One region of the Selenomonas sp. genome, then DNA from elsewhere that is predicted to be linked to it. Evidence: riboswitches for the same ligand, from Rfam matches in the RefSeq annotation. Region 1 holds a riboswitch; the other holds the start of a gene.
What was found. Region 1 has a riboswitch for cobalamin ahead of ACO5Z0_RS07820 (TonB-dependent receptor plug domain-containing protein). Riboswitches for the same ligand answer to the same signal wherever they lie in the genome.
Positions count from the first base shown of each region.

Region 2: linked by a shared signal. The riboswitch ahead of ACO5Z0_RS07050 (TonB-dependent receptor plug domain-containing protein) and the one ahead of ACO5Z0_RS07820 (TonB-dependent receptor plug domain-containing protein) in region 1 are both predicted to bind cobalamin.

Region 1 covers NZ_DBHIUY010000007.1:96,541-102,598, forward strand. The annotation lists gene ACO5Z0_RS07805 (ABC transporter substrate-binding protein) at 1-206, opposite strand, end outside; gene ACO5Z0_RS07810 (radical SAM protein) at 196-1,242, opposite strand; gene ACO5Z0_RS07815 (ABC transporter substrate-binding protein) at 1,279-2,277, opposite strand; gene ACO5Z0_RS07820 (TonB-dependent receptor plug domain-containing protein) at 2,261-4,255, opposite strand; cobalamin riboswitch at 4,423-4,668, opposite strand; gene ACO5Z0_RS07825 (radical SAM family protein) at 4,734-5,975, opposite strand; gene pth (aminoacyl-tRNA hydrolase) at 5,972-6,058, opposite strand, start outside.
Region 2 covers NZ_DBHIUY010000006.1:133,382-139,439, reverse strand. The annotation lists gene atpD (F0F1 ATP synthase subunit beta) at 1-739, shown strand, start outside; gene ACO5Z0_RS07075 (F0F1 ATP synthase subunit epsilon) at 743-1,177, shown strand; tRNA gene ACO5Z0_RS07070 (tRNA-Ser) at 1,256-1,344, opposite strand; gene ACO5Z0_RS07065 (RpnC/YadD family protein) at 1,386-2,426, opposite strand; gene ACO5Z0_RS07060 (hypothetical protein) at 2,431-2,703, opposite strand; gene ACO5Z0_RS07055 (TIM barrel protein) at 2,905-3,879, shown strand; cobalamin riboswitch at 3,999-4,200, shown strand; gene ACO5Z0_RS07050 (TonB-dependent receptor plug domain-containing protein) at 4,429-6,058, shown strand, end outside.

The sequences.
Region 1 (6,058 bases):
TCCAATGTCGCAGACAAAGTGACGATGCGCTGCGGCGGAGCATCGAAGTGTATCGTGCGCCCCGTGATGTCCGTCACCGCATACGATGTCGAAAAATTCGCAGACGGCTCCTCTACATTCTTTTCGCCGCCGCATGATGTTGTCAGAAAAAGCAGCAAAACAACGACGATGAGGAGCGACGATTGCATGAAGAACTTACTCCGCACAATACCCTTCCTTTCCGAAAACTGCCGATACGGCAGCCCTCTTCAACGCACATTCCGCCGCGCACGGCTCTTCTTTCGCCATTCCCAGCCAACGCGCGAAACAGCCGCCCCCGCAGGCGTGGAAATCGCGACATCGCCGGCAAAAAATCATACTTCGCTGCATCTTGGTAGATACTTCCTGCTGGCGACGCAAATTCACTCCCTGCATAACAGTGCCTAGGAAGAAGCGCTCATCGCCAACGAAAGAGGAGCACGCATAGATACCGCCATCGACGTCAACGTGGACGCCTTCGCCGTTCATCGCATGGCAGTGAGAAAAGTCGCTCCCGCCGCGTCCTGCGATGTCTCTCGCCTGCTCCTCCTGCGATATGGCGAGACGGCGCCCCGTCAAGCGATAAAGTGCATCGCGCCGAGCGAAAACCTCGCGCATCGCCGCCGCCATATCGCTTTCTCGCGGCAAAGCGGCGTTCGTGCCGCGCCCCTGCGCACGCAGGATGTCGAAACCGACGCGATGCACATTGCCGAAGTAATACGCCATATCGACGACATCGGTCAGGCTATGGACATTCTCCGCCGTCACGACGCACGTCAGTCCGATGCCGATGCCGCGACGCGCAAGCCGCTCGATGCCCGCCGCCACGTCAGCGGCAGAACCTCTGCCGTCCGAATATTGCCTTTGGCGATCATGCAGCGCAGGTCTGCCGTCGAGGCTCACGCCAATGCCAATGTCGGAATCGCATAGAATGTTCACCGCCTCTTCCGTCAGCAGCGTGCCGTTCGTCTGAACAGCCATGCGCGCCTCGATGCGATGCTCGCGCACATAGGCGGCGATACGCGCAAGGAGCGGCAATGCGAGCAAAGGCTCGCCGCCCGAAAACTGCAGGAGAAACGGCTCACCGCAGGAGGCAGCCAGATCGACAGCCCGCCGCGCCGTTTCCCATGCCATCGCGCGTCTCGCCTGACCACTTGCATAGCAATAGCGACAAGCGAGGTTGCAGTCTCCCGTCAGGCTCAGCACCAGCATCTTCAGCCCCATCGCTCACCCCTTTCCGGCACGTTTGCACATCAAGCATCAATTTCCTGCACTCGCGCCGCCTTCATCGGCAAAACGCTCGGGATAGACGGTCTTTGCCAGTACATAGACGGCTTCGATAGCATTTTGCGAAGCGCTGTAGCGATACGTATCGGGCACGCAGTAAAGATGATTCTCTCGCACTGCCTTTACATGCTTAAACAACGGGTCATTGCGCAGCTTCTCACGAAACTCTTCCGTCTTTTCGCCTTCGGCGCTCCACGACGGCAGCAGGAACACATCGGGGTCGAGCGCGACGACCTGCTCCATCGATATGCTGTTGTCCTTCGTGAGACCCGCCATCGCCGCGCCGTTTCTGAGCGCGGCATGGCGGCACATGTCGTCAAAGAGATCGTCGCGCCGCCCAAAGACGCCGCTGAAAGCAAAGGCGACGACAATCGGGCGATCCGTCTCTGGAATATCTTCTGTGCGTCGTGCTACATCCGCCAGACGTTCATGCAGCCTTCCGGTCAAGGCCGCCGCTTCCTCTTCCCTGCCGATCACCTTGCCAATGGACTCGATGCGCGGAAAGACTGCCTCGATACTCTTGGGCGTTTTAGAAACGAAGACCGTCAGACCCAGATCGCGCATACTCGCTACGAGTTCCTTCGGCACACTGTCCGTTGTAAGCACAAGGTCGGGATGCTGCGCGAGTACGCGCTCAGGGCTCTTATCGTGCAGCTTCACGGGTACGGCTTTCGCCGCCTCTGCCATGCACGAAAGCCCCGCATCATCCACGTAGGAGGAAAGCGCCGCAATCTGTTCGGGCGGCGCGAGCGCGAGCAGGATTTCATCCGTGCCGAGATTGAGCGACACGATGCGCTGCGGCTTTTTGTGCAGCACTATCTCCGTCCCCATATCATCGACGCCGCGGAAAAACTCTCCCTCTTCCTCTTCTGTCGCCGTTCCCCATCGCGCACAGGCGCAGAAGAGGAAACCCGCGGCAAAAAGAAGCGCCAGCGCACCACTGCGCCGCACGATGTCAGAACGTATGCGCATACGTCAAACGGAAATTCAGCGGCAGATCAAGACTACCGGAACTATTCGAGTAATTCTTCCTGTCCAAAAGATTATAGATTCCCAGAGTCACTGTATCATTCCTGCCTGCAGCATAGGCAATATTCATATTGAGCTGAATCTTGTCAGGTATATCCTGCGCTGTCCCATTCCTCGGGGCAACATATTCGCGATCGCCGAGAAACTTGAAGTTCAAGTTTCCTTGCCATTTGTCCTTCTTATAATCAACACGGACAAGACCTTCGACGCGTCCTGCCGCCTGCTCCCACCCCTTATTCCCAGAGGGATCCTTCAATTCAGGGTTGGAGACTCCCGCACCTAAAACAAGTTGCCACGCTTCATTGAAACGCTTCGTATATTCGACTTCAAATCCTGTATTGCGAAAACTTCCTTTATTCGCCGCATAATACTGCTGCGTTACCTTATTCAGCTCCCAACCGAGCTTATTTTTCATATCCATGTGGTAAATGGCGGCTTTCCATGTATCATTTCCATGACGATGTTTGATGCCCGTTTCATACGTCCAACCACTTTCCGGCTGTAAACCTTGCGGATTCAAATGCCTTCCTCTAACTTTTTCATTGATACCATAATCCGCTGGCGGCATCTGAAATGCTCTGCCGACATTGATGTACCACGCTGTATTCCCATCAAATTTATAATCCGTTTGGAACTGCGGCATAAAGACATTTTGATCCTTCTCAGGATCGTTGATCCATTCACCACGCAAGCCAAGTGTGAAGTTAAAACGTGGTGTAAACTGCTTGCTATAAGAGGTATAAATCGCATTTTCCGTACGCGTCGCATTCTGTTTTTTCTCCGTGAGGTCTACCGCCTCACGCTGATAGGAATAGCCGAAAATCCAAGAGTCATCACCTAGCTTCCATGTTTTCTGTACATCGAAAATTTCACTGTTCCAGACGGCATTGGAAGCATTTTTTCCCATTGCGACATAATCGTAACCATCAACCTTGCGATAATTGTACCCAAGAACTGCATGGATACCATTTTCCCTGCCCTGGTATACAAGATTTGCCGTATGACGATAATCATCGTAACGATAATCATATCTCGTCCTCGAGGGCACGAGGGACTTCTTATCTGATGCCAGTTTATAAACGGTACTGCCGCGTGTGATCGTAGATTCTGTATAATTATAATTCAAGGAAAGTTCATCCGTAAGTGCAACACTCGCGTTCAAACGATTCTTTTGTCCACTGCCAACCCACCAATCCATCCATGAAACCTTATCCAATCCGAAAGCGTTGGAATGTGGAATCTCCTTCGACCATTCCCTGCTCACATCGAGCATGAAGCGATCACCTTGCACAAATACCTCCGTCTTTTTGAAGTAATTGCCTGCCGTCACACTTGCTTTGACTGCTTCTTCTCCCGCCTTGGGTTTTTTCAGAATGATATTGACAACACCGCCCATTGCCTCCGCACCGTAGAGCGTCGATGCCGCGCCCTTGACGATCTCGATGCGCTCGACCATCGCGGCTGGTATGTTCTCGGTACTCGGGTAATTCTTGAGGTTCATCGGCACGCCGTTGACCATGACGAGCGTGCCCCTGTCGTAGCCGCGCAGCGTGATACGTCCGGCGCTGAAGCCGAAATCCTGCCCTGCCTCGCCATAGGATGTACTCGTTGAGCCGATCTGCTGGTCGATCGCCTCGAATACGTTGCGATAGCCCGCTTTTTCAATATCCTTCGCTGTGATGATCGTCGTCGTCGCGGGCGTATCGAGATCACTCTTTCGCCTGCGCTGCGCCGTCACGAGCGTATCAGGCAAATCATGCCCGCTGTTTTCTGCAGTTTCCGCACTTTGTTCCTGCACCTGCGTCGTTTTCGCTGCCTCCTTTCCTGCCGCCGCATTTTCCGCCGCATACGCCTCGCCCGATAGGCTCATGCCCGCGATTGCCGCAAGCACCGCCCATGTCAGATGTCTCTTGCCTTTCATCTACATCACCCTTTCCAAAAATAAAGCGCCCTCCTGCAAAGCAGAAAAGGCGCATAAGGGCGGCGCAAAAAAATTCCCGGCAATTTCGCCGGGATGATTGCGTTCGTGCAGCCGAAGAAACGCCAAACAGCGCTTCCTTAATCCCCTTCCCATCACTCGCAGGTCAAATGGCGATTGTCCATCAGGCAGTTCTCCTGGCTCCAGTTCATCACTCCCCTGCGCCTTCCCAAGGCATTCGCCCCAGTGACTCAAGAAGCATTGATAAATGAAGTCGCCCAGATGTATAAAGATGGGGGCTGAATTTATCAGTGATTCCTTATTACAGGGTTGCTCGCTGCTACAGTGGCGGGACCGCTCCGGCTTTTTCCGGATTCCCTATTAAGTCTTGCGACACCTGATCCAACGATATAAAATTTCTATAAAAGAATAGCATTGATTTATTCTTATGTCAAGAACATGGATTTTAGAGGAATCGTTCTTAATCTTCGACATAGTGGCTGAAACTGCCGATGACGAGCTGCGGAAACTCCCTCTTGAGCCGTTCCAAAAACTCTCTCGCGCCGACCGCCTCGCCCTGCGCTTCGGGCATAATTTCAAGGAAGGCGTCGGGATCGACGTTGAGGTTGCGCACCTGTACCATGTTGACGGGCAATTCGCAAAAGAAGCCGCGCCACGCGTCGAGTTCTTCGGCGCGGTCATTAAAGCCCGGAAAGAAGAGCATGTTGAGCGACACATATACGCCGTGCGAAAGCGCGTAGCGGATCGACTCCTTGACGTCGGCGAGCGTGTAATTGCTGCGGTAGTACGCCGCATAGCTCTCCTCGATGGCGCTGATGATGCTCACACGCATGGAGTCAAGTCCGGCATCGACAATCTTTCGGATGCCCTCGGTATAGCCGGCATTCGTGTTGATATTGATCTGCCCGCGCTTCGTCGCAGCGCGAATCTGACGCTCGGCTGCCGCGATCGCATCCGCCGCAAGCGACGGCTCACCCTCGCAGCCCTGTCCGAAGCTCACGATGGCATCGGGCGCAGTCGAAAGGTGATATATGCCGACCTGCGCGATCTCCTCGGGCGTCGGACGGAACGCGATGCGGCTCTGCGGCGATGGACAGCACTCGGCGGGCTGCAGGGAGATGCAGCCGAAGCAGTTCGCGTTGCAGACGGGCGACGTCGGTATGCCCGCTTCCCAGCGGCGGTAAAAGAGATTCTGCGCCGTGCAGCAGTGCCACTTCAAGGAGCAGCCCGCCACCTGCTCGACGATGCGATTGCCGGGCAGATCCTTCTCGACACGGCGCACGAGTTTCTTGAGCTCGCGCGTATTGTAGTAGGCGGGATCCCATTTCGTATTTTCATCGGTGTAGAGCGCCGCCGCATAGAGATCGTCCTTATAGAACACGACCGCCGTGTAACCGTAGAGAGCGAGCCTTTCAGCCCCTTCCTCTCGCTGAAAGGCGGGCAGGAAGAGCCGCGTATAGCCTGCAGGCAGGATGGCGGCGACGGCGCGTCCCGCCAGAGGCAGCGTCTCACCCGCCGCCGTCCGCCCCATCGCCGCGCGATCAGGCAGAAACATCAAGTCCGCCGACTCGGGCAGGGGGATGAGGTCGGCGGGCGTGAGCGACATGATCCGCTTGCCCGAGCGCCCCAGTCCCGCGATGCCCGGCGCATCAAAGATTGCCCCATCTTCATCGGCGTAGAGCGCACGTATTTCATCCTTCATGCTTCGCCCTCCTGCCTCTCGATCTGTAGTACAGCGCTGCTTTTCCCCGCGTCTTCCCCCTCATGCGCTTCCTGCTTCGCTAC
Region 2 (6,058 bases), on a different contig from region 1:
CGCCCTGACGGGGCTGACGATGGCGGAGTACTTCCGCGACGTGCAGGGGCAGGACGTTCTGCTCTTCATCGACAACATCTTCCGTTTCATTCAGGCGGGTTCCGAGGTTTCGGCTCTTCTCGGCCGCATGCCTTCCGCCGTCGGCTACCAGCCGACATTGACGACGGACGTCGGCGCTCTGCAGGAGCGCATCACCTCGACGAAGAAAGGCTCGATCACGTCCGTGCAGGCGGTCTATGTGCCTGCCGACGACTTGACGGACCCGGCGCCTGCGGCGACGTTCACGCATCTCGATGCGACGACCGTTCTCTCGCGCCAGATCGCCGAGCTCGGCATCTATCCCGCCGTCGATCCTTTGGATTCCACATCGCGCATCCTCGACCCGAACGTCATCGGCGAGGATCACTACGAAGTCGCGCGCGGCGTACAGGCGGTGCTTCAGAAGTACAAGGAACTGCAGGACATCATCGCGATCCTCGGCATGGAAGAGCTTTCCGACGAGGACAAGCTTACCGTTGCGCGTGCGCGTAAGATCCAGCGCTTCCTGTCGCAGCCGTTTGCCGTCGCCGAAGTCTTCACCGGCTCGCCCGGCAAGTATGTGCCGCTGAAGGAAACGATCCGCGGCTTCAAAGAAATTCTCGAAGGCAAGTACGACGATCTGCCCGAGAACGCGTTTTACATGGTCGGCAACATCGACGAGGTCATCGAAAAAGCGGACAAGATCAAAAAGGAGGGATGATTCGTGGCTTCTATCAAGCTCGAAATTGTCTCTCCCGACCGGGTTGTCTACAGCGACGACATCGCCATGCTCATCGTGCGTTCGACGGGCGGCGAGCTAGGCATCCTGCCGCATCATGCGCCGCTTGTCACGGGGCTGCTGCCCCATGCCATGCATGTGAAGTTCCCCGACCGTGAAGAGCTGATTGCCGTCTCTGGCGGCTTCATGGAAGTGCAGCCCGAAAAGATCACGGTGCTCGCTTCCGCCGCCGAAGAGCCGATTGACATCGACGTCAACCGCGCCCAGCGCGCCTATCAACGTGCCAAGGAGCGCATCGACGCGTTCCACAAAGGCATGGCGACGGCGGAGCAGAAGGCAATCGACTTGGAGCGTGCCGAAGCGGCCCTGCGCCGCGCCATCGCTCGCCTCGATGCGACGAAGACGGCCTACGACAAGTAAGCTAACCGCAAAAAAGACGGTGCATGAATCTGAAGATTCATGCACCGTCTTTTTATCTATACATCTTTTGTTTCATCATGGCGGAGAGGGTGGGATTCGAACCCACGGTGCATCGCTGCATCACCGGTTTTCAAGACCGGCTCCATAAACCGCTCGGACACCTCTCCATGACTTGCTGTATTATTTTAGCAAAAGGGGCCGTAGGCTGTCAATGTATCGAATGTTCTTTTTGCAAGGATTTGATCTTGTCCGGTGATAAATTTGTGATTCGGGCAATCATATCAAGGGGGAGATTTTCCTTGAGCATAGAAAGTGCTGTATCCAAGCGATTCTTTTCTATGCCGCGCTCCATGCCGCGCTCCATGCCGCGTTCCATGCCGCGCTCCATGCCGCGTTCCATGCCGCGTTCCATACCGCGCTCATAGATGCCTGTACTTAGGTTGCACATCGTATTCACCTCCTCTTCTATATCTGTAGTCGTATCAAGATCGAATTCATTCTTTAGTAGGTTTTTCTTTTCTGATGGAGACGTCTTTGTATCCTTGAATAGAATTTGCAGGAAACGGATGAGCCAGTCCTCATTCAGCTGCTGCTCATCTCCAAGATGGACTGTGATGATGCTTATTAAGTCATAGTCGGCACGATTTTCCTTGTGGCAGTGAAGAATGTGATGTTCATTCAGCTCGTAGCGATTGATGGCGCTTTTGCCGTTGGGGGAATCCATGCAGAGCCAGATGCTGTAAACTTTCTTGATATCATCGTAGGAAGACCCGGTAAATTCGGTTTCCTTTTGTGAGGAAATCAAGCGACTGGCATAGTAAACAGCACGACGCAAAAGCGCATAACCAAGTTTCGACCTACGCTGCGTTCTCTGCGCTTCGACGTTGACAATCAATGTGATGAGTTCTCCTGATTTTGGAGCGCGTGCGTGAAATAGAATATCGAAGCGAATCCAACCTTCGGTGATGGCGACGTTTTCCGTGGTATCGCCAAAGATTTCTTTAGGAGCGTTTCTTACCGTGTTCGTCTTGTCGCGGTCAATAGGAATCTCACTAATTTGCGGCATGCCTTCGATGTACTTTTCGGCGATGTCGGAAATGGAGACTTTTTCAAATTCCGGTACGGTTCGTTTGAGAAGGCGAGCCATGATGGCTCTTTGCGAAAGCAGACGCTTAGCATGTTGATCGTAGGTTGCATTTTGGTAAGGAAGCGTAGGATCTTTTCCTGAAATTTGTTCTTCTTTCTGCACGGACTCACCTTCTTTCTGTCATTATAGCATGAAACATCTCTTCTAGCCAGTGATACTTGCGTTCTTCATGGTAGAGGGAAGTTTGAACTGGAAGTTGTAAAATAAATGGACGCAAAAAGTTCCATTTGGGAATCCGTTCAGTAAAACTTGAGTTGAAAGCCAAAAGCAACTGAAAGAAAGGAACCAAAATGGAACCGATTTCAGCGCGCTGAAACCAAGAGATCTGAAAGGGATCGAAGATTGGGTTAACAACTATCTGCGCAAAATCTTCGGTCATAAAACTGTAAATGATATGTATGCTGCGGCTGCATAAGCTACCAAAGTTTGGCAGAACGATGCGACAGTGAACTTGCAATCTTCTCGGAGCCTTTTCGTTCCATCCGCTTGCTTGACGGTGGATATTCGGCTATGATAGACTAAAACAGTATGTTTTTCAAAATGTAGAAACTTTTTAGACGATAATGGATTAGGGGATTTTATGCTGGAACTGGTGAATATATCGAATGCAGGGTGCGATATAGAGAACTTGCTGCAAAATAAAACGGAAGCTCTCCATGAATTCATTGAGCGATACAGACTCGACGGCATCGAGTTCATGCTTTGTGCGCCGTGGGATCGGACGATGTATCCGCCTGCGTATATCAAGGGCGTACATCTCCTTTTCTGGCCGTCGTGGCTGGATTTTTGGCGTGGGGATAAAGCTGCGCTCCTTGCAGAGTTCGGCACGGAGGAAAATATCCGCGCCTACTACGGCTCTCTTGATGTTGATGACTGGGTGGAAGGCTGGAAAAAGAATCTGCGCCAAGCGGCGACTTGTCGGCCGCAGTACCTCGTCTTTCATGTCGCGCACAATGTGACATCGGAGATGTATACGCGCGAATTCTCTCATACCGATGAGGAAGTCGTCGAAGGGACGATCGAGCTGGTCAACGAGATCGCAGCTGAGATACCGCAGGGCGTGCGTCTGCTCTTTGAAAATCTCTGGTGGCCGGGGCTGACCTTTCAAAAGCCGCAGCTCGCAAGTGCCCTTTTGGAGCGCGTTTCCTATGCGGATACGGGCTTCATGCTCGACGTCGGGCATCTGATGAATACGAATGTGGCGCTTACGAGTGAAGAAGACGGCGCGCGCTATGTGAAGGAGACATATCGAAATCTTGGCGAACTGGGCAAGCGCGTTTATGGCGTGCATCTTCATCAATCGCTTTCGGGCAGCTATACGAAGCGCATGATGCGTGAACATGCGGGAGAGCATCGCAGCCTGCCTTGGCAGGAAGCTATGGAATACGTCCTGCAAGTCGATCGCCATCAGCCGTTTCAGACGAATGCGGCGCGGCGCATCATCGACCTCATCAAACCGGATTACCTCGTACACGAATTCATACAGCGCTCGCGCACCGATTGGGAAGAAAAGCTGCAGATACAGCAAAAAGCTCTGCGGAGTACGATTTCATAGAGATTGAATGTGTCGGTGGTTCCTTAAAGATCAGAGGTGCATACATTCATAGATTCTGATATTCCTACTTGACAAGAGCATCGTTCAATGCTACGCTATCTTTCGGAAACCAGCAAAATTTCATACAGCTTGGATCAGGTGTCGCAAGACTTAATAGGGAATACGGTATATGCCGGAGCGGTCCCGCCACTGTAGCAGCGAGCCGGTCTGCACGAGAAAATCTTTGTGTTTCTTGAGATGTCACTGAGGAATCGATCCTTGGGAAGGCGCAGACAGGTGATGAACTGGAGCCAGGAGAACTGCCTGATCGACAATCACCATTTGACCTGCGAGTGATGGGAAGGGGATTTTCGGCAGCGCATTTGCCTTTGGGTAAAGTGGCTTTTGCGGTGCCTTTGTGATAAGAGTACGCCCTTTCTGCGATGCAGGGAGGGCTTTTTTGTATGGAAATGTGAATGGGTGCCGTTCTCGGTATTTATCCGTCGATGAAGTAAGGGCGGCGGCTGAATATAAATTTGTCTGCGGGCAGAATTTTAGGAGGAGATTGAAATGGGAAGAACAGGGTCGAGGAAGAAACTCGGCGCGACGGTGGCGGCGGCGCTTACGTTCGCTGCTTTGTATCCTGCGGGGGGGCAAGTGTTTGCCGCAGAAGCGGAGTCGACGCAGGATGCCGTATCGGAGCATTCGCTCGACGAGACGGTCGTCACGGCGACGCGCACGCCGGTACAGGAGCTCAAGGCGAATGCAAATATCACGGTCATCACGGGAAAGGATATCGAAAAGCGCCACTATACGGATCTGACGCAGGCTCTGCGCGATGTCCCGGGCGTTACGGTCAATCAGTATGCGCCGGCAGGGTATAATAACAGCACAAAGTTCTATATCAATGGCTCGGAAGATGTTGTTGTTCTCATTGATGGTGTGAAGCAGAATTATGCAGGTGGCTTTGCGGCGTCACTGGCATCGGCGATGAAAGATCTCAGCGGTATCGATCGCATCGAGGTGCTGCGTGGCTCGGCATCAACGCTTTACGGCTCGGATGCCAAGGGCGGCGTCATCAACATCATCACGAAGAAGGCGAAGAATGCGAAAGCGACGGTTGAGGCGGCTTATGGCAGCTTCGGCAAGCAGCTCTATAGCGTTGCTTACGAGGGCAGCGAGAACGGTCTTGATTGGCGGCTCAAGTATCAGAAGGACAAGAGCAACGACTTCAAAGACGGGCATGGCAATGAAGTTCCTTCAGGACTCGACGCCGATTCCATCAACATCCACCTCGGCAAAGATCTCAGCAAGGCTTCATACCTTGTGCTCAACCTGCGCAGTTACAAGGATGGAGACCGCTATCAAGCGCTGTATGAAAAGCAGCAGGGATTGAGACAGAATCGAGGACGCTACGATCATTTTGATGTAGACTTGATCTGGAATGCGAAGATTGACGATACCTCGAAGAATCAGATGGTCCTTTCCCGCAGCCGCTATAATTATAATATCTTCACCTATGGTACATGGACGCCGTTAGGCGCAAGCTACGAGATGGACGTCTACAGCTGGAAGTTCAGTGACCAGTATGATAAGCGTCTCGGCGATCATCTCCTGACAACCGGCGTGGATTTCACGTATGACGATACGTCGATTTGGAACAGAGGAAGAGTGAGCATTGACGGGAGATCCCTCGTGAATCGTTCCGTCTATCTGCAAGATCAGTGGAACATCACGCCTGCACTCAAGCTCATCGGCGGCATTCGCTACGACAGCAATTCGGCTTTCGGCAGCCATACAAGTCCGAGCGTGAGCCTCGGCTATGATATTACGCCTAGAACTCATGCCTATGTAGCCTATACCGAGTATTTCCTGACCCCAACACCGAATCAACTCTATGCACCGACATATGGCAATCCGAACCTCAAGCCCGAGTCCGGCGATACGCGGGAGATCGGTATTGCGCATGATTTTGGCAAAGGACTGAATGTTGCAGCGCACTACTATTGGCGTCATTCCAAGGATCGCATCGGCTATCATCCCGTGACATATGTAAATATCAACGTCGGCGATGAGGATGCACATGGCTGGGATATGCAGCTTGCGAAGCGCTTTGACTCACATGTGAGTGCACGCCTTGGCTATACGAACACGCATGTTGGTAAAAACGAACAGCGCGGCGTCAATGTCGATGGTTATT